Azotobacter salinestris: one gene and its partners. The protein of the gene in region 2 binds, or shares a complex with, the protein of the main gene of each other region. Links are inferred from orthologs where the notes say so. Each region holds a gene or a part of one and is shown on either strand. Other genes may lie near its edges.

Evidence for each region.
Region 1: the proteins of dnaX (region 2) and holA are in contact, whole or in part, in a cryo-EM structure (PDB 8GIZ), measured with the Escherichia coli proteins. The link is inferred for Azotobacter salinestris from one-to-one orthologs.
Region 3: the proteins of dnaX (region 2) and GCU53_RS06285 are in contact, whole or in part, in a cryo-EM structure (PDB 8GIZ), measured with the Escherichia coli proteins. The link is inferred for Azotobacter salinestris from one-to-one orthologs.
Region 4: the proteins of dnaX (region 2) and dnaN are in contact, whole or in part, in a cryo-EM structure (PDB 8GIZ), measured with the Escherichia coli proteins. The link is inferred for Azotobacter salinestris from one-to-one orthologs.

The regions. Positions count from the first base shown.
Region 1 is NZ_CP045302.1:3,663,939-3,668,713, forward strand. What follows is about bases 648-3,455. They hold holA (DNA polymerase III subunit delta), read right to left. Parts: upstream 2,668-3,455; coding sequence 1,627-2,667; downstream 648-1,626. Other genes in these bases: GCU53_RS17160 (YfbU family protein), read left to right, coding at 910-1,497; GCU53_RS17170 (LPS-assembly lipoprotein LptE), read right to left, coding at 2,705-3,331; leuS (leucine--tRNA ligase), read right to left, coding at 3,384-3,455. Also shown: GCU53_RS17150 (thermonuclease family protein), read left to right, coding at 1-263; alternative ribosome rescue factor ArfA, read right to left, coding at 456-617; more of leuS, read right to left, coding at 3,456-4,775. UniProt on the Escherichia coli protein: Part of the beta sliding clamp loading complex, which hydrolyzes ATP to load the beta clamp onto primed DNA to form the DNA replication pre-initiation complex.
Region 2 is NZ_CP045302.1:4,492,954-4,497,807, reverse strand. What follows is about bases 868-3,754. They hold dnaX (DNA polymerase III subunit gamma/tau), read right to left. Parts: upstream 3,406-3,754; coding sequence 1,330-3,405; downstream 868-1,329. Other genes in these bases: GCU53_RS21175 (YbaB/EbfC family nucleoid-associated protein), read right to left, coding at 993-1,319; recR (recombination mediator RecR), read right to left, coding at 868-877. In the rest of the region: GCU53_RS21185 (cyd operon YbgE family protein), read left to right, coding at 1-186; more of recR, read right to left, coding at 278-867; GCU53_RS21165 (hypothetical protein), read left to right, coding at 4,032-4,226. UniProt on the Escherichia coli protein: Part of the beta sliding clamp loading complex, which hydrolyzes ATP to load the beta clamp onto primed DNA to form the DNA replication pre-initiation complex.
Region 3 is NZ_CP045302.1:1,337,825-1,342,790, forward strand. Bases 1,174-4,172 are described here. They hold GCU53_RS06285 (DNA polymerase III subunit delta'), read right to left. Parts: upstream 3,167-4,172; coding sequence 2,180-3,166; downstream 1,174-2,179. Other genes in these bases: GCU53_RS06275 (TatD family hydrolase), read right to left, coding at 1,174-1,785; GCU53_RS06280 (PilZ domain-containing protein), read right to left, coding at 1,789-2,145; tmk (dTMP kinase), read right to left, coding at 3,159-3,791; mltG (endolytic transglycosylase MltG), read right to left, coding at 3,788-4,172. Outside these bases: GCU53_RS06270 (aminotransferase class V-fold PLP-dependent enzyme), read left to right, coding at 1-779; more of GCU53_RS06275, read right to left, coding at 1,000-1,173; more of mltG, read right to left, coding at 4,173-4,864; pabC (aminodeoxychorismate lyase), read right to left, coding at 4,871-4,966. UniProt on the Escherichia coli protein: Part of the beta sliding clamp loading complex, which hydrolyzes ATP to load the beta clamp onto primed DNA to form the DNA replication pre-initiation complex.
Region 4 is NZ_CP045302.1:2,689,266-2,694,123, forward strand. What follows is about bases 1,968-4,858. They hold dnaN (DNA polymerase III subunit beta), read right to left. Parts: upstream 4,020-4,858; coding sequence 2,916-4,019; downstream 1,968-2,915. Other genes in these bases: recF (DNA replication/repair protein RecF), read right to left, coding at 1,968-2,897; dnaA (chromosomal replication initiator protein DnaA), read right to left, coding at 4,049-4,858. In the rest of the region: gyrB (DNA topoisomerase (ATP-hydrolyzing) subunit B), read right to left, coding at 1-1,791; more of recF, read right to left, coding at 1,797-1,967. UniProt on the Escherichia coli protein: Confers DNA tethering and processivity to DNA polymerases and other proteins. Acts as a clamp, forming a ring around DNA (a reaction catalyzed by the clamp-loading complex) which diffuses in an ATP-independent manner freely and bidirectionally along dsDNA.

The DNA of each region.
Region 1 (4,775 bases), 830 kb from region 2 along the record:
AGGGGCTGTGGGCCTTGCCGAAGGCGAAGCGGGTGCCACCGTGGGAATGGCGCAAGCTCGGGAAAGGGAAGGCTCGGCCAGTTGAAAAGGGCTGGAAGATATGGCCATGGCTGCTGGCGACGCTGGTGGCGGGTGCGCTGGCAGGTGGCGCTTACCTGTGGATGACGGGGCGTCTGGATATTTCCCGGTGGGTCCCGGATGCCATCTTTCAGTTCTTGAGTGCCGGACAGGCCCATCTCCCGGCAGCGCTGTCACTTTGTTGACGTACGGCCGACCGAAAGCACGGCACGCGGGGACGCTGAACGCTCACGGCGAGACGCCTGGGCATCGAGGCGCACGGCGGGAAGAGCTGCAAAACGTACGGCTCGCGGCGCGTACCTGCGGCGGGTGCCGGAGAGATTTCCGCCGTGGCGGCGAACGAGAGGGAAACGGGGAGGAGAGGGGACGCGGGCCTTTCAGGCGGCCAGAAAGACAAAAGCCTCCCGGTCGTCGGACCGGAAGGCTTCGCGGCGGTAGCTGCCCTTGCCTTTCTTCGGCTGTTCCTGGCGGCAGCGGAACAAGGGCTGTGCGACCAGGGATTTGGCCTTGTTCGGCCGGGAAGGGGATTTCTTGGCCATGAGCGTCCTCCTGTAGGCCTGCCCCGTGCAGGCGCGCGCATCATGCGTGGCTGGTCAAAAGATGTCCAGGGGGTGCGGTTGCGAGGTCGGAACATCGACCAGGCACTTGGACAGTCCCGCAAGCCGCTCTGCAGGGGCGTTCATGCGTCCCCCGGCCCAAGGCGCAAGGCTCTCCAGACTTCGGAGGCCAGCCAGGCCATTGCCTGCCGCTGGGCAGCATGACTGGAATTTGCCGGATGGACGAGCTATATGCTGATATCCCCGCCAAAACAAAAACAAGGATGAAGTAGAAATGGAATTTTCCAACCAACAAAAGCTGATCATCACCCTGCTCACCGACATCCACGCTCATCTCGGGATCGACGACAGCGTCGATCCGGTCTTCGTGCAGCGGATGGTCCAGGGTGGTCACGGCTGGGCGCTTGGCTGGGCCTACCCCGGTTTGTTCGAAGACGGCATCGAGCCCCCGGAGACCGTCACCTTCGTCGCCGAGGTGCTGACCATGTGGGAGGCCATCGAGGAGGCCTATGCCGGGTTCGATCAGGCCCGGAAGGACCGGCTGGCCGAGCTGGCCCCGGCTTTCGGGCGTGACCCCCGGTTTCTCGGGTTCGATGGCAGCCATGAGGCCGATCTGCGGGAGATTGTCCATATCCTCGTGGACGACCTGAACCGCTGGCCGATCTTCAAGGGACGCAACACCGACTCGCACAGGATCCTGGCCGACGGCTATCGGCGGATGCTGGCGGTGTACGAGCGCATCTCGAACAACACCAGCCACGCGTCCAGGCTGTCGGTAGAGGCGTTGGCGAAAATATTGAACGCCAGAATCATCCCGAAGAGCAGCATGGAGCTGGACGCCAATGTGCTGCGTTGGGCCTGACCCTTCGGCCATGTGATACGGCTCTCGGACAAGGCCCCGATATCTCGGGGCCTTGTCGCTTTCGGCTCCTCCATTCCTCGGCTTCCGGCGTACTCGGGAAAGCCCCCGGCCTGTGGGCTGTCACGCGACTCAGAGTTCCGGCGGCAGCTGCAGGCGCTGGCCGGCGATGGCCAGGGTCAGCCGGCCGAGGCCATTCCACGGCTCGCCCTCGGCCTGGCCCTTGATCTGCGCGTCGATCAGCTGGGCGTCGAGCAGCAGCTGGTTCCAGCGTGCTGCCGGGTGGCGCTGCAGGGCCTTGGTCAGCAGCGGGCGGCGTTTTTCCCAGACCGGCGGGCGCATTTGCGCGAAGGCCTTCTCCAGCGGCACGCCTTGGGCATACTGCTGGGCGAGGTTGGCCAGCAGGCGCAATTCGCGGGCCAGCGCCCAGAGGATCACCGGCGTCTCCACGCCTTCGCCGCGCAGCCCCTCGAGCATGCGCAGGGCGTGGGCGGCCTGGCCGGCGAGGGTGGCGTCGAGCAGGCCGAAGACGTCGAAGCGGGCGCTGTCGGCCACCGCCGCCTGCACGGTGTCGGCGGTGACCTGGTTGTCCTCGGCGAGCAGCTTGAGTTTCTCGATCTCCTGGGCGGCGGCCAGCAGGTTGCCTTCCACGCGGGCGGCGATCAGCTCCACAGCCTCCTGGCTGGCGGCCAGCCCGGCCTGGGCCAGACGCTGGCGGATCCACTGCGGCAGTTGTTGGGCATCGACCGGCCAGACCTGTACGAACTGCACCTGCGGGCTGTCGAGCAGCGCCTTGGCCCACTTGCTCTTCTGGGTGGCGGCGTCGAGCCTGGGCAGGTCGATCAGCAGCAGGTTGTCCTCGGCGGGACGGGCCAGGTATTCGAGGATCGCCGCGGCGCCCTTGTCGCCGGGCTTGCCGTTGGCGATGCGCAGCTCCAGCAGGCGTTTCTCGGCGAACAGCGACAGGCTGGCGCCGGCCTCGTAGAGCTGACTCCAGTCGAAGTTGGCATCGGCATTGAACACCTGGCGCTCGCTGAAGCCCTGGGCGCGGGCAGCGCCGCGGATGGCGTCGCAGGCCTCCTGGCAGAGCAGCGGCTCGTCGCCGCTGACCACGTAGATCGGCGCCAGGGTGTCCTTGAGCTGCCTGGGCAGTTGTGCGGAAGGAAGCTTCATGGCGGAAGGGGCGGGGCCGGGGCCCCGCCCGGCGGCCTCAGGGCATGAGGGAGGGCGGCAGTTCGAGCGGCGACTGCTGCGGCGCCTCCTGCTGCTGCTCCTGGGCGCGGCGCTCCGCCTCCGCGGCCTGGGCCTCGGCGCGGGCGCGCTCCTTGGCGGCTTCCTCCATCTGGGAGATGCGCTCCGGGGTGAGCTGCTGCAGGCGCAGCATCAGCTGCTGGACCATCTCGCGGCGCATTTCCTCGCGCAGCTGCTGGGCTTCCTGGGTCGAGGCGGTGATGTTGTTCTGGTCGTGGACGTAGACCTTCTGCACCTCCAGCTCGTTGCTGCCGAGCAGCTGCTTGCGGGCGTCGAGCAGTTCGTATTCGAGGGTGCTGGTCAGCTCGTATTCGACGCTGCGCGCCGAGCTGGTGTAGCTGGCGGTGCGGCGCTCCTCTTTCTCGCGGGCCAGCACCAGCTCGTAGGGTGCGCCGGCATACACCTTGACGCCGCTGGCTTCGAGCTGGCGGCGCAGCATCCGCTGGGTTTCGCCGTAGGCGTTGCGGGCGCTCACGTTGAGCTCGCTGATGGCGAGGCGTCCGGTCTCGCCGGTGCCGCGCAACTGGAAGCCGCAGGCGCCGAGCAGGCTGGTCAGGGCGATGAGCGCGAGGCTACGTTTGATCATCTGGTTTCCCCTTGCAATGACCCCGGCGGCATCTTGCCGCCGGGACGGCGCATCAATTGGCGACGATATTGACCAGCTTGCCCGGCACCACGATGACCTTGCGGATGGTCAGGCCCTCGGTGAAGCGCAGCACGTTCTCGTTGGCGCGGGCGGCGGCCTCGATCTCCTCGCGGGAGGCGCCGGCCGGCACCTGGATTTCCCCGCGCAGCTTGCCGTTGACCTGCACCACCAGGGTCAGGGTGTCCTGCACCAGGGCCGATTCGTCCACCACCGGCCAGGCGGCGTCGATGATCAGGCCGTCCTTGCCGAGGGCCTCCCAGAGCGCATGGCAGATATGCGGGGTGATCGGCGCCAGCAGCAGGGCCACGGTTTCCAGGCCTTCCTGGAGCAGGGCGCGGTCCTGTTCGCTTTCGGCCTTCGCCTTCTCCAGCACGTTCATCAGGGTCATCACCTGGGCGATGGCGGTGTTGAACTTGTGGTGCTGGCCGATATCGGTGCTGGCCTGCTTGATCGCCGCGTGGATGGCGCGACGGATGTCCTTCTGCGCGTCGGAGAGCTGGGCCTTGTCCAGCACGCCCGGCAGGCCGGCGGCGGCATGGGACTGAGCCAGACGCCAGACGCGGCGCAGGAAGCGGCTGGCGCCCTCGACGCCGGCGTCGGACCACTCCAGGGATAGCTCCGGCGGGGCGGCGAACATCATGAACAGGCGGCAGGTGTCGGCGCCGTAGGCGTCGATCATCGCCTGCGGGTCGACGCCGTTGTTCTTCGACTTGGACATCTTCTCGGTACCGCCGATTTCCACCGGCAGGCCGTCGGACTTGAGCTTGGCGCCGATCACCTTGGCCCTGGCGTCGCGCTCGACCTCCACGTCGGCCGGATTGAACCAGTCCTTGCCGCCGTTCTCCAGGGTGCGGTAGTAGGTCTCGGCGACCACCATGCCCTGGGTCAGGAGGTTCCTGAACGGCTCGTTGGAGGACACCAGGCCCTCGTCGCGCATCAGCTTGTGGAAGAAGCGCGCGTAGAGCAGGTGCAGGATGGCGTGCTCGATGCCGCCGATGTACTGGTCCACCGGCAGCCAGTGGTTGGCCGCCTGCGGGTCGACCATGCCCTGGTCATAGGTGGGCGAGGCGTAGCGGGCGTAGTACCAGGACGACTCGACGAAGGTGTCCATGGTGTCGGTTTCGCGCTTGGCAGGCGCACCGCATTTCGGACAGCTGCATTCGTAGAATTCCGGCATCCTGGCCAGCGGGCTGCCGGTGCCGTCCGGCACCACGTCCTCGGGCAGCACCACCGGCAACTGGTCTTCCGGCACCGGCACGTCGCCGCAGCTGTCGCAGTGGATGATCGGGATCGGGCAGCCCCAGTAGCGCTGGCGGCTGATGCCCCAGTCGCGCAGGCGGAACTGGGTCTTGCGCGCGCCGTGGGCGGCGCTTTCCAGGTCGGC
Region 2 (4,854 bases):
GATCCCGAGGCCGGGTACAGCCACAGCATGCTGATGCTGGTAATGCTGGGGATCTCCAGCGGCTTCATTCACGGTGTCGGCTTCGATCCGCGCGGCCTGGTCTGGCGCATCCTGTTCCACCCCGTGGGTGGCTGGGTGCTGATGGGGTTGGGTTACGCGATTCTGTACCAGGTGCAGATGGGTTGATGCCCTGCCAGGAAGGCCCCGCGAGGGGCCTTTCGCTTTTCCCCTTCCCCCGTCCTCTCCTGCCATCGAATCACTCGGCGCACAACCAGGCTCACAGGCTGATCGGCTTGCGTCCGGCCAGAGCGTGACTCAGAGTGCCGCCATCCACCAGTTCCAGCTCGCCGCCCAGCGGCACGCCATGGGCGATGCGGGAAACCATGACACCTCCGGACGCCAGCATCTGGGCGATATAATGGGCCGTGGCCTCGCCCTCCACCGTCGGGTTGGTGGCGATGATCACCTCTGCGAAGACTCCCAGCTCGATCCGCATCAACAGCTCGGGAATACCGATGGCTTCCGGACCGAGACCATCCAGGGGAGACAGATGCCCCTTGAGCACGAAGTAGCGGCCCCGATAACCGGTCTGCTCGATGGCGAACACGTCCATCGGTCCCTGCACCACACAGAGCAGGGAATCGTCGCGATGCGGATCGGCGCATTGCGGGCAGAGTTCGTCCTCGCTCAGGGTACGGCACTGTCGGCAGTGACCGACACGCTCGAGCGCCTGGGTGAGCGTCTGGGCCAGACGCACGCCGCCACTGCGATCGCGCTCGAGCAGATGCAGGGCCATGCGCTGGGCGGTTTTCTGCCCCACACCGGGAAGGATGCGCAGGGCGTCGATGAGTTGTCGGATCAGCGGACTGAAGCTCATGGGCGAACGGACCGGAGGGCAGGACAGCAGGATAGATCGCACGCAAGAACGGCGACCAGTCGGCACCCTCCCCCGCAAGCGGGAGGGGCCGGCGCGGGAAAAACCCGGGAAATGCTTAGAGCGGCATCTTGAAGCCGGGCGGCAAGCCCATGCCGGCGGTCATCCCGGCCATCTTTTCCTGATTGTTCTGCTCGATCTTGCGTACCGCATCGTTGACGGCAGCGGCGATCAGGTCCTCGAGAACCTCCTTGTCCTCCTGCATCAGGCTATCGTCCAGGGTTACGCGCCGGACATCGTGACGCCCCGTCATCACCACGCTCACCAGGCCGGCCCCGGACTGACCGGTCACCTCGGCGTTGGCCAGCTCTTCCTGCATCTTCTGCATCTTTTCCTGCATCAGCTGGGCCTGCTTCATCAGGCCGGCCATGCCACCTTTCATCATGGGAATCACCTCAGGTATTCAGGGGTTCGATGGTGCCGTCGCGGATCACCGCGGCGAACTGTTGAATCAACTGCCGGATCAGGGGATCGTCCTGAATGGACGCCTCGGCCTGGCGCTGGCGCTCGGCCCTTCGCCGTGCCGCCGCCTGGGCTGGAGTTTCCTGCTCCGGCTTGCGCAATTCGATGTCCAGCTTGAGCGTACGCCCATGATGCTGGTTCAAAGCCTCGTTCAGGCGCCGCTGCTGGGTACTGTTGAACAGTGCGGCCTGCGCCGGATCCAGATGCAGCACCCAATGGTCGCCTTCGGCCTTCACCAGGGTACAGTTGGCTGCGATGTTGGCTGTCATGCCGGCCAGTCTCAGGCGCTGGAAAAGTTCGAGCCATTCGGCCGCAAGGCCGGTGGCCGGCGCTACCGCGGGCTCGGCTTCGGGCTCCGGCTTCGCCGGAAGCGGCTCCTCGACGGGAAAGGCATCGAGGTAGGCGTAGGCCTCGACATCCACCTCCTCGGCATCCACTTCATAATAGTCATCGTCCGCCGGAGGAGGCTCTTCCCCCGTGACCGGCGCAGGCATCCTTTCCGGCGCGCGATCGGCGGCAGGAGCCGTTGACCTCTCGCACGCCAAGGAGGCTCGAGCCGGCGGACTCGGCTGATCCGATACGGCACTTTCGGGAGCCCTCTCCGTTTTCTCCGCCACAGGCGCAGTGGCCATGCCACCGACCAGCATCGCAGCCGACTTCGAGACGAGAGCGCCGGCAGCCTGCGAAGGCTCCTCCCATGGCAGATCGGGAGCTCCGGCAGGCAACCTTGGCTCTGGCGGCGATACAGGCTCGATCGGTTCGGCAAACGCCGGAGCAGCCATGGCCGAACTTTCGCCCGATACAGCCGCGGAGACGGCAGGCGACTGTGCAGAGTCAGTCTCTGCCACAGGATCGGATGGGGAATCAGCCGTGGCCGAGCGGATTCCCTGATCCTTTAGCGGCCTGCCGGGCGCTCCGCCGACATCCGCCGGACGGAACGCCAGCATGCGCAGCAGCACCATCTCGAAACCACCGCGCGGGTCCGGCGCCAGCGGCAGATCGCGACGGCCGATCAGGCCCATCTGGTAATAGAATTGCACATCTTCGGCCGGCAGCGCCTGGGCGAGGGCCAGCACCCGCTCGCGGTCGCCCTGGCCGTTGTCCACCGCCTCCGGCAGCGCCTGGGCAATGGCCACCCGATGCAGCACGTTGAGCAGCTCCGCCAGCACACCGCTCCAGTCCGGCCCCTGCTCGGCCAACTGGCGCACCGCTTCGAGCATGGCCCGGGCATCGCCCTCCAGCAGCGCCTGCAGCACACCATAGACCTGACCGTGATCGAGGGTTCCGAGCATGGCTCGCACATCGGCGGCGAGCACCCTGCCCTCGCCGAAGGCGATGGCCTGATCGGTCAGGCTCATGGCATCGCGCATCGAACCGTCGGCAGCACGACCGAGCAACCAGAGGGCATCCGACTCGAAGGGAATGCCTTCCGCGCCAAGCACGTGGGTCAGGTGCTCGACCACCCGCTCTGGCGGCATACTCTTCAGAGCGAACTGCAGACAGCGAGACAGGATGGTGACAGGCAGCTTCTGCGGATCGGTGGTCGCCAGCAGGAACTTGACGTGAGGCGGTGGCTCCTCGAGGGTCTTCAGCAGCGCGTTGAACGAGTGGCTGGAAAGCATGTGCACTTCGTCGATCAGGTAGACCTTGAAGCGTCCACGGCTTGGCGCGTACTGCACGTTGTCGAGCAGCTCGCGGGTGTCCTCCACCTTGGTGCGGCTGGCAGCATCGACCTCGATGAGATCGACGAAACGCCCCTCGTCGATTTCACGGCAGACCGAACATTGTCCGCAGGGGATAGAGCTGATGCCGGTCTCGCAATTCAGGCACTTGGCGATGATCCGCGCGATCGTGGTCTTGCCCACCCCGCGGGTGCCGGTGAACAGATAGGCATGGTGCAGGCGCTGACTGTCGAGGGCATTGATCAGTGCCTTGAGCACATGGGTCTGGCCGACCATTTCTCGGAACGAGCGGGGACGCCATTTACGTGCAAGAACCTGATAACTCATCGATACCATCGCAGCTGAACAAGCGGAGAGCGGCAATGCTAGCGGAGCAGAATGCAAATTGCATCCGCCCTGCAGGCACACCAGCCAGGACTCGGGGCAAGCCCAAGGCGCATCTCGGCCTTGCCTGAAATGCTTGGACTTGTGAAAGGACGCAAACCGACCCGAGGCTTTATCGCGGCGCGATCAGGCGCAATCTCGAGCATCGCCCGAGCCCGGAAGAGGTGCATCGGCAAGTGCCGAGCAGCCATCTGTCTACCCACATGTCTCATATGTGGAGCACCCATGTCCACCGAGACACTCGACTGTTTCAAATATGAAACACCCCTGCCCGAGGCCACCTCACCCCAAGTGCAAAGCCGCAGCCCAGGTAGCGTCATAGAGCGATCGGTGCGGGAAGGCAGGCAGTTGGAAGGATTATTGCTTCAAACAGGTAAACGCCGCTGCCTCTGGAGGTAAATGCCATGGGTATTCAATGGGCTTTCTGGTCAATCGTTTTTCTGGTGTCCATTGTCGGCGTGATCTGGCAGGGCACATACAAGGGCCGCTAGCTCGGAATCGGCCAATGCGCTCCTGGTAGCTGTCCCGGGTCTGCACCCCGACTCGCTGCCAGAGCGGAGCTTTCGATCATGAAGGCAGCCACCCAGCTCTTTATATTTCGCGGAAAGGATGGAAGCTTCACCGACCCGACATCATCTGGCTGTATCAATGCCAGCCCACCTCCCCGGCAGCCTCCTTTTCCGCCTGAAAACGGCAACTTGTTAGCAGAATTCCCTGTTTCCCGATATGAACTTCAACTCGATGGGCAGGGTCTGGTTTTCTAGTAGGTGCGTGCTTTGTTCTTTGCTCGATCTGCTCCAGCCCTCTTCGGAGGGCTTTTTTATGGTTCTTCGCAGAGTCCTGGGGAAGCGAGGATTGACAGTCAGGGAAGCAGGTAAATTGGCAGCCGCCAAACTCACCAACCGCTGCCCCCTGCTGTCTCCGGAAAACCCGGGGCGGTTCACTGATGCCAGATGGCCAGCCAGAGGCTTTTGCGCAGGCTTATATCAGCAATTGACTGTCTCCAAACGTTTTCTTTGCACGTGACAGTTGTAAATTGCGAGTAAGCCAGTAGAATTATCCGACCCACCGAGCTGGTGGGTTTCGTTATGGTGGTCCTGCCGGTCCCCCCGCAACGAGCAGCCGTGAACCCGGTCAGGCCCGGAAGGGAGCAGCCGTAGCGGTGACCTTGTGTGCCGGGGTGTGGCTGGTGGGGCCATCTCCAATCTCTAATTCGTTGATTTTCTAAAGAATTTTCTGCCAGAAGCCCAGAGTGTGACAGCGTTTAGGTACACCAAAGTGATGTATCTTCGTTAGGCTGTATCGTGCTCGTTTTCTTTCCAAGCCCCTCTGAACCGTCCCGGCTTTCCCGGAGGCTCCAACTCTTGAGAGGATGGAGCCATGAAGACAGCA
Region 3 (4,966 bases), 3.2 Mb from region 2 along the record:
AAGGCGTCGAGGTCGTGGCGGTCAGCCTCAAGGGCAGCGATCCGGAGGCCGATCTGCTGGCCGCCTGTGGCCCGCACACGCGCCTGCTGTCGATCAGCGCCGTGCAGTATGCCAGCGGCCTGCGCCTGGATCTGGAGCGCCTCGGCCACGGCTGCCGGCAGCTCGGCGTGCTGCTTTGCGTCGACGCCATCCAGCAGCTCGGCGCCCTGCCCTTCGATGTGCGTGCCTGCGACTGCGCCTTTGCCATGGCCGACGGGCACAAGTGGATGCTCGGCCCGGAGGGGCTCGGGGTGTTCTACTGCCGCAGCGACCTGCGCGAGCAGCTCAAGCTGCACGAATACGGCTGGCACATGCTGGAGAACGCCGGCGACTATGATCGTATCGAGTGGGAGCCGGCACGCACCGCTCGGCGCTTCGAGTGCGGCAGCCCGAACATGCTCGGCGCCGTGGCGCTGGAAAGCAGCCTGTCCCTGCTGGAACAGGTCGGCATGCTCAACGTCGCCCAGGGATTGCACGAGCGACTGGCCTGGCTCGAAGAGGGCCTCCTGCGTATCCCCGGCCTGCGCCTGCACAGTCCGCGCGATCCCGAACGGCGCGCCGGCATCCTGACCTTCGCCCTGGACGGCTGGGACAACCAGCAGCTGTTCGAGCGTCTCAAGCGCGAGCAGATCGTCTGTGCCCAGCGTGGTGGCGGAATCCGTCTGTCGCCGCATTTCTACACGCCGACCACGGTAGTCGACGAAACGCTGGCGATCCTGCGCCAGTTGGCATCCGGCTAGGTACTCAACAATGGCGGAAGTATTCCAAAACCGTTTAAAAAATGAACAGCTCGTACTGGACTGGAGCCGATCCGGAGCGATACTTCCCCTACTGACATGGCATTCCCCCGATGCCAAGCCAGCCGGAGGCACCGAGGAACGCGTGCCTTCGCTTACTCCTAACGCTTTTGACCCGGTTTCCTCCCCCAGACTCCGGGTTTTTTTTGCATGGCGGAAAGTCTCAGCAGACGACCCGTGCCAACGGAAACAGGCGCCGGAAGTTGTCGGTGGTCTGCTCGGCCAGCGTCTCGAAGGAAACGCCGCGCAGTTCGGCGAGAAACTCCGCGACTTCGCGCACGTATTGCGGCAGGTTGGGCTTGCCTCGATGAGGGACCGGCGCCAGATAGGGCGCGTCGGTTTCCACCAGCAGACGATCCGCCGGCACCCGGCGCGCCACTTCGCGCAGGGCCTCGGCATTGCGGAAGGTGACGATGCCGGACAGCGAGATGTAGAAGCCGAGATCCAGCGCCGCCCGGGCCATCTCCCAGTCCTCGGTGAAGCAATGCAGCACGCCGGCCTGCGGCAGTGCGGCCTCGCGCAGCAGCTGCAGGGTATCGGCACGTGCCGCGCGGGTGTGCACGACGAGCGGCTTGCCGGTCAGGCGCGCCGCCTCCAGATGCAGACGGAAGGCCTGCTGCTGCAGGGCCGCGGACTCCGGCTGATAGTGATAGTCCAGCCCGGTCTCGCCGATGGCGACCACCCGCGGATGGGCGAGCTCGCCGAGCAGCCAGTCGAGGGCGGGCACGGCATCGGGCTCGACGTCCAGCGGATGCACTCCGACCGAACAGTCCACATCGCTATGCGCTTCAGCCAGCGCCTTGACCGCGGCCGCGTTGTCCGCGCTCACGCCGATGCACAGGAAATGTCCGACGCCGCAGGCACGGGCGGCGTCCAGCGCGGCGTCCAGGGAACCGCCATGGGCGGCGAGATCGAGACGATCGAGATGGCAGTGGGAGTCGACCAGCATGGGTTACATCGTATGGGTGGGACGGTCCGACTTCAGGGCGCCGGCCAGATAGGTTTCGATCTTGTTGCGCGCCACGTTGTCGCCGTCGCCGAACTGCACGCCGACCCCGGCGGCGCGGTTGCCCTGGGCACCGGGCGGGGTGATCCAGACGACCTTGCCGGCGACCGGGATCTTCTCCGGCTCGTCCATCAGGCTGAGCAGCAAGAAAATTTCGTCGCCGAGCTTGTAGCTCTTGTTGGTGGGGATGAACAGACCGCCATTCTTGAGAAAGGGCATGTAGGAAGCATAGAGGACCGACTTATCCTTGATCGACAGGGGCAGGATGCCATTACGCGATCCCAGACCGGGTGGCAGGCTCATGCAGGTTTCCGGATGGCTGATTCAGGTGCCGATTCTAGCCCGGCCCGGGCAGGCTTGCCCACTGTACGAGCAAGGCCTCGAGAAGCAGGGCACGGTTGAGATTGGCCTTGGCGAGCACCTTCTGGCGCTGCGCCAGCAGCCAGTCCTGCATGGCCAGCACCCGGGGCAGCGTGCTCTTCTCCGCCAGGTAGCGGACGACCTTGGCCATGTCGTCCAGGCCCAGGCCCTGTTCGTCGCCGGTCAACTGATAGCGCAGGATCAAAAGGCTCCAGTCACAGAACCAGTCGAACAGCAGCAGCAGCGGCACGCCGTTCCAGGCCTCGGCGAGCTGGCTGGCGCCGGCCTGCTGCTTGAGCAGCTGCTTCACGCCCTCCACTATCCGCGCACGCTGCTCGCGCACCCCTTCGCCGTGCAGCTTCAGAGCGGATAGCGGCGAACCACCGGCCAGGGCGAGCAGTTCCCCCAGCTCCGCGTCGCTCTGCTCTGGCAGGGCCCGGCGCAGCCAGGCCAGGCTGTCGGCGGCTCCCGGCAACGGACAGGCCTGCTGCACGCAGCGGCTCCTGATGGTCGGCAGCAGCCGGCTCGGCTGGTGGCTGATCAGCAGCAGCACGCTCTCTCCGGAAGGCTCCTCGAGGCTCTTGAGCAGGGCATTGGCGGCGTTCGGGTTCATCGCCTCGGCCGGCTCCAGCAGGACCACCTTGCGGCCGCCGAGCTGTGCCGTCTGCACGACGAACTCCACCAGATCGCGCACCTGATCGACCCGGATCGCCTTGTCCGCCTCCTCAGGCTCCAGCAGAAAATGATCCGGATGGCTGCCGGCTTGCAGCAGACGACAGGACTTGCATTGGCCGCAGGCTTCCAGGCCGGCCGGACTCTGGCACAACAGACGGGCGGTCAGGCGCTCGGCCAGCGCCCGCTTGCCGATGCCGGCCGGACCATGCAGCAGATAGGCATGGGCGTGTCGACCACGGCTGGCCAGGCGCTGCCACAGTGCCTGCTGCCAGGGATAGACCTCAGGCACCGCGCAGCTCCAGCAACCGCGGGAGCAGGTCATCCAGCGTGCGCTGGACATCCGCCAGGGGCCGCCCCGCATCCACCACCCGATAGCGGGCCGGATCGCTTGCCGCGCGGCGCAGGTAAGCCTGACGCACCGCCTCGAAGAAGGCGCGCCCCTCCTGTTCGAAACGATCCAGGCGGCCGCGGGCGGCGGCACGGACCAGTCCCATCTCGACCGGCAGGTCGAAGACCAGGGTCAGGTCAGGCCGCAGGTCGCCCTGCACGAAACTCTCCAGGATCGCGATGCGCTGCTCGGGGACGCCGCGGCCACCGCCCTGGTAGGCGTAGGAAGCATCGGTGAAGCGGTCGCAGAGCACCATGGCGCCCCGCGCCAGCGCCGGGCGGATCACAGCGGCCAGGTGCTGGGCGCGGGCAGCGAAGACCAGCAGCAGCTCGGTGTCCACCGCCATCGCCTCGCTGCTGGGCGCCAGCAGCAGTTCGCGGATGCGCTCGGCCAGCGGCGTTCCGCCCGGCTCGCGGGTCAGCACCACCTCACGGCCGGCGGCACGCAAGCCTTCGGCGAGGTATTCGCGATTGGTGCTCTTGCCGGCCCCCTCCGGGCCCTCGAGGGTAATGAACAGGCCGCTCACGGATTTTCCTCACTGTCCTGCTGCACGGAGCGCTCCAGCGCCTCGGGCGATGGGCTGGAGCGATAGTCGGCGCGGCGCTTGAGCTGGTAGTCGCGGACCGCCTGATTGTGCGCCTCAAGGGTCTCGGAAAAGACATGGCTGCCGTCGCCGCGGGCGACGAAATACAGCTCGCGGCCCTCCGCCGGGTGCAGCGCCGCATTGATCGCTTCGCGCCCCGGCAGGGCGATCGGCGTCGGCGGCAGGCCGGGCTGGACGTAGGTGTTGTAAGGGGTGGCCGCGACCAGATCGGCGCGCCCGAGCTTGCCGTTGTAGCGCTCGCCCAGACCGTAAATGACCGTGGGATCGGTCTGCAGCAGCATGCCCTGCTCCAGGCGCCGCACGAACACGCCGGCGATCTGCTTGCGCTCGCGGGGGATGCCTGTTTCCTTCTCGATGATCGAAGCCATGATCAGCGCCTCGTAGGGGGTTTCGTAGGGCAGGTTCGGCGATCGCTCGGCCCACTCCTCGGCGAGCACCTGTTGCAGGCGGGCATGGGCCTGCTTGAGCAACTCGAAATCGCTCATGCCGCGCACATAGCGATAGGTATCGGGAAAGAAGCGCCCCTCCGGATGGGCATCCGGCTGGCCGAGTCGGGCCATCAGCTCGGCATCGGAAAGCCCTGCCAGGGACTGCTCCAGCTTGTCGGCCCGCGCCAGTGCGGCCCGTACCTGACGGAAGCTCCAGCCCTCGACCAGGGTCAGGTTGTACTGCACCACCTCGCCACGCTGCCAGAGATCGAGCAGCTCGACGGCCGTCATACCTGGCTCCAGGCGATATTCGCCGCTACGCATACCTTGTTCGGACAGATTGAAGCGCCAATACAGGCGCAGCCAGAAGCTCCCGCGCAACAGCCCCTCGTCCTGCAGACGATTGAGCAGGCCACCGGGCGTGGCGCCGCTCGGAACCTCCAGCAGGCGCTCCTCGGAGAGCTTCAGGGGTTGTTCGAGTGCGGCCCTCTGCTGCCAGACGGCGAACGCCAGGAGCAGTCCACCCGCCAGCAGGCCACTTTCCAGCAGCAGCAGCCATTTTCGCATCACGTATCAGGAGTCCAGTAGCTTGCAGATCAGGCCCTGCAGTTTACGGGTGAGCGTGCCGACCGGCCAGTCGTGTCCTTCGAACCCGCGCACAGGCCAGAT
Region 4 (4,858 bases), 1.8 Mb from region 2 along the record:
GGCAAGGGTCTTCATCACCGTGCGGTAGTCGTTGACCAGTCTTTCCAAAGCCGGCCCGCCCAGCCCCGGAGCGCTCTCGTTGACGTGCAGGCTGGCGTCCTCGAGGGCCGACTGGGTCATGTATTCCTCCATGGCCTCGTCGTCCTTGATGTACTGCTCCTGCTTGCCCTTCTTCACCTTGTACAGCGGCGGCTGGGCGATGTAGACGTAGCCGCGCTCGATCAGCTCGGGCATCTGGCGGAAGAAGAAGGTCAGCAGAAGGGTGCGGATGTGCGAGCCGTCGACGTCGGCATCGGTCATGATGATGATGTTGTGATAGCGCAGCTTGTCGATGTTGTACTCCTCGCGGCCAATTCCGCAGCCCAGCGCGGTGATCAGGGTGCCGACCTCGGCGGAGGAGAGCATCTTGTCGAAGCGCGCCTTCTCGACGTTGAGGATCTTGCCCTTGAGCGGCAGGATCGCCTGGGTCCGCCGGTTGCGGCCCTGCTTGGCCGAGCCGCCGGCGGAGTCGCCCTCGACGATGTAGAGCTCGGAAAGGGCCGGATCCTTCTCCTGGCAGTCGGCCAGCTTGCCAGGCAGGCCGGCGATGTCCAGCGCGCCCTTGCGGCGGGTCATTTCGCGGGCCTTGCGGGCGGCCTCGCGGGCACGGGCGGCATCGATCATCTTGCCGACCACCGCCCTGGCCTCGTTGGGATTCTCCAGCAGGAAGTCGCCGAAGTACTTGCCCATCTCCTGCTCGACAGCGGTCTTCACCTCGCTGGAGACCAGCTTGTCCTTGGTCTGCGAGCTGAACTTGGGATCCGGCACCTTGACCGAGATGATCGCGGTCAGGCCCTCGCGGGCGTCGTCGCCGGTGGTTGCCACCTTGTGCTTCTTGGCCAGACCTTCCTGTTCGATATAGGCGTTCAGGTTGCGCGTCAGCGCCGAGCGGAATCCGGCCAGATGGGTGCCGCCGTCACGCTGGGGAATGTTGTTGGTGAAGCAGAGGATGTTCTCGTTGAACCCATCGTTCCATTGCAGGGCGACCTCCACGCCGACGCCGTCCTCCTCGCGCTGCACGCTGAAGTGGAACACCTGGCTGACCGCGTTCTTGTTGGTGTTCAGGTAGTCGACAAAAGCCTTCAGGCCGCCTTCGTACTTGAACAGCTCCTCCTTGCCGCTGCGCTCGTCCTTGAGGACGATACCGACGCCGGAATTGAGGAAGGACAGTTCGCGCAGGCGTTTGGCGAGGATGTCCCAACTGAAGTGGATGTTGTGGAAGGTTTCCGCGGAGGGCTTGAAGTGGATCTGCGTGCCGGTGCCCTCGGTATCGCCGACCGCGGCCAGCGGTGCCTGCGGCACGCCGTGCACGTAGGTCTGCTCCCACACCTTGCCGTCGCGGCGAATGGTCAACACCAATTCCTCGGAGAGCGCATTGACTACCGAAACGCCCACGCCGTGCAGGCCGCCGGACACCTTGTAACTGTTGTCGTCGAATTTGCCGCCGGCATGCAGCACGGTCATGATGACCTCGGCGGCGGAGACGCCTTCTTCCTTGTGCAGATCGACCGGAATGCCCCGGCCGTTGTCGCGCACGGTGATGGACTCGTCGGTGTGAATGGTGATGCTGATATCGTTGCAGTAGCCGGCCAGCGCCTCGTCAATCGAGTTGTCGACCACCTCGAACACCATGTGGTGCAGACCGGTACCGTCATCGGTATCACCGATGTACATGCCGGGGCGTTTGCGTACGGCATCCAGGCCCTTCAGGACTTTGATGCTGGACGAGTCGTACGTCTGGTTTTCGCTCATTACCTTCACTCCCGATCGTGGGTCTGGGTGATACGGCCCTGTTCCACGTGGAACAGGGCAACTGGCGTATCCGTGCGCCAGCCTTCACGCAATGCTTCTAGGTCTACGCAGGTGATGAATACCTGGCAATGCAGTTCTTCGAGCAGACGGCAGAGGGCACGACGGTGCTGCTCGTCCAGTTCGGAGGGCAGGTCGTCGACCAGATAGATGCACTGGCCGCGCCTGGTGCGCTCGACGAGATGCCCCTGGGCGATCTTCAGCGCACAGACCACCAGCTTCTGCTGACCACGCGACAGCAGGTCCGCGGCGTTGTGCGCCGCCAGGCGAAGGCGCAGGTCGGCCCGCTGGGGACCTGCGTGGGTATGTCCCAGCAACTGATCGCGCGGGAGGGACGCAGCAAGAACCTCGCCGAGCGAGCGCTCCCGATCCCAGCCGCGGTAGTAGCTCAGGGTCAGACCGTCCAGCTCCACCAACTCGCCCAGGACGCTCTCGAAGACCGGCTTCAGCGCCTGAATGTAGCTGCGTCGATAACTGTCGATTTCCTCGCTCGCCAGGCACAGTTCCCGGTCCCAGGCGGCCTGCGAAACAGGGTCGATTCTACCATGGCGTAGCCAGGAGTTCCGCTGGCGCAGGGCCGTCTGCAGGCGTTGCCAGGCCGGAAGGAAGCGGTGTTCCACGTGGAACACGCCCCAATCGAGGAACTGCCGGCGCACCTTGGGCGCCCCCTCGAGCAGGCGGAAACTGTCCGGATTGATCAGCTGCATCGGCAGGGATTCGGCAAGCTGCGCAGCGCTGCGCACGTTCTGCCCGTCGATGCGGATCTGCAGTTCGCCCAGCCGGTTGCGGGACACGCCAAGATTGCGCACCCGACCGTCGCTCCACTGCACCTGGCCGAATACCGTGCAGGCCGGCTGCTCGTGCTGGATCACCGGCGACAGGCGCTGGCTGCGGAAGGAGCGCGCCAGGCCGAGCAGGTGGATCGCCTCCAGCAGGCTGGTCTTGCCGCTGCCGTTGGGACCGTAGAGGATGTTGATGCGGGGCGAGGGAGTGAGGGTCACCGGGTGCAGGTTGCGCACCGCGGTGACGGTCACGCGGCCGAGGGACATCGAGGCAAGACGGCAGGCTTACAGGCGCATCGGCATGACGACATAGGCAGAGTCGTCATTGTCCGCTTCCTGCAGCAGGGCACTGCTGTTGGAGTCGGACAGGGTCAGGCGCACCTGCTCGGCACTCATCACCCCCAACACGTCGAGCAGATAGCTGACGTTGAAACCGATCTCCAGGGCTTCGCCGCTGTAGTCCACCGCCACTTCCTCTTCGGCTTCCTCCTGCTCCGGGTTGTTCGCCTGGATCTTCAGCAGGCCGCTGGCCAGTTGCAGGCGGATGCCGCGGTACTTCTCGTTAGAGAGGATGGCCGTACGGCTGAAGGCCTCGCGCAGCAGTTGGCGATCGCCAAGCACCTTCTTGTCGCCACCGCGCGGCAACACCCGCTCATAGTCGGGGAACTTGCCGTCGACCAGCTTGGAGGTGAAAGTGAACTCGCCGGTGGTGGCACGGATGTGATGCTGGCCGAGAACGATGCTGACTTCGCCGTCCTGGTCGGTGAGCAGGCGCGCCAGCTCCAGAATGCCCTTGCGCGGCACGATGACCTGGTGACGGTCGGCATGCTCGATACCGGCCTGCATGGCACACAGCGCCAGACGGTGACCGTCGGTGGCGACCGCGCGCAGCACGCCCGCGTTCATCTCCAGCAGCATGCCGTTCAGATAGTAACGTACGTCCTGCTGGGCCATGGCGAAGCTGGTGCGCTCGATCAGCCGGCGCAGCTTGCTCTGTACCAGGGAAAAGGTCAGCGAGCCCTGGCCTTCCTCGGCGGTGGGAAAATCGCTGGCCGGCAGAGTGGACAGGGTGAAACGGCTGCGGCCGGCCTTGATCAGCAGCTTCTGCTCGTCCAGACGAATGTCGATCAGCGTGTCGTTCGGCAGGCTCTTGCAGATGTCCATCAGCTTGCGCGCCGGCACGGTGATCTCGCCGGACTCGGCGCTTTCTTCCAGCGGCACGCGGCCGACCAGCTCGACCTCCAGGTCGGTGCCGGTGAGCGACAGCTGCTGTTTCTCGACGACCAGCAGCACGTTGGAGAGCACCGGCAGGGTCTGCCGGCGTTCGACGACGCCGGCGACCAGTTGCAGTGGTTTCAGCAGGGCTTCGCGTTGAATGGTGAAATGCATGGTCCAGTCCCCAGTCGGTTGCGTCTGGCTCAGGTGGTCAGGGTGCGCAGCAGGTTCTTGTAGTCCTCGCGAATGTCCGCATCGGTTTCGCGCAGCTCGGCGATCTTGCGGCAAGCATGGAGGACGGTGGTGTGATCGCGGCCGCCAAAGGAATCGCCGATCTCCGGCAGGCTGTGGTTGGTCAGCTCCTTGGACAGCGCCATGGCGACCTGCCGCGGGCGGGCCACCGAACGCGAGCGACGCTTGGAAAGCAGATCGGCGATCTTGATCTTGTAGTACTCGGCGACGGTGCGCTGGATGTTGTCGACGCTGACCAGCTTGTCCTGCAGCGCCAGCAGATCCTTCAGCGATTCGCGGATCAGTTCGATGGTGATCGGGTGGTTGGTGAAGTGCGAGTGGGCGATGACCCTCTTGAGCGCGCCTTCCAGTTCGCGCACGTTGGAGCGGATACGCTGTGCAATGAAGAAGGCGGCGTCGTGGGGCAGCTCGACCTTGGTCTGCTCGGCCTTCTTCATCAGGATCGCTACTCGGGTTTCCAGCTCCGGTGGCTCCACGGCCACGGTCAGGCCCCAGCCGAAACGCGACTTCAGCCGCTCCTCGAGCCCCTCGATCTCCTTTGGATAGCGGTCGCTGGTGAGAATTACCTGCTGCCCGCCTTCGAGCAGGGCGTTGAAGGTATGGAAGAACTCCTCCTGGGAGCGCTCCTTCTTGGCGAAGAACTGGATATCGTCGATCAGCAGCGCGTCCACGGAACGGTAGAAGCGCTTGAACTCGTTGATCGCGTTGAGCTGCAGGGCCTTCACCATGTCGGCGACGAAGCGTTCCGAATGCAGGTAGAC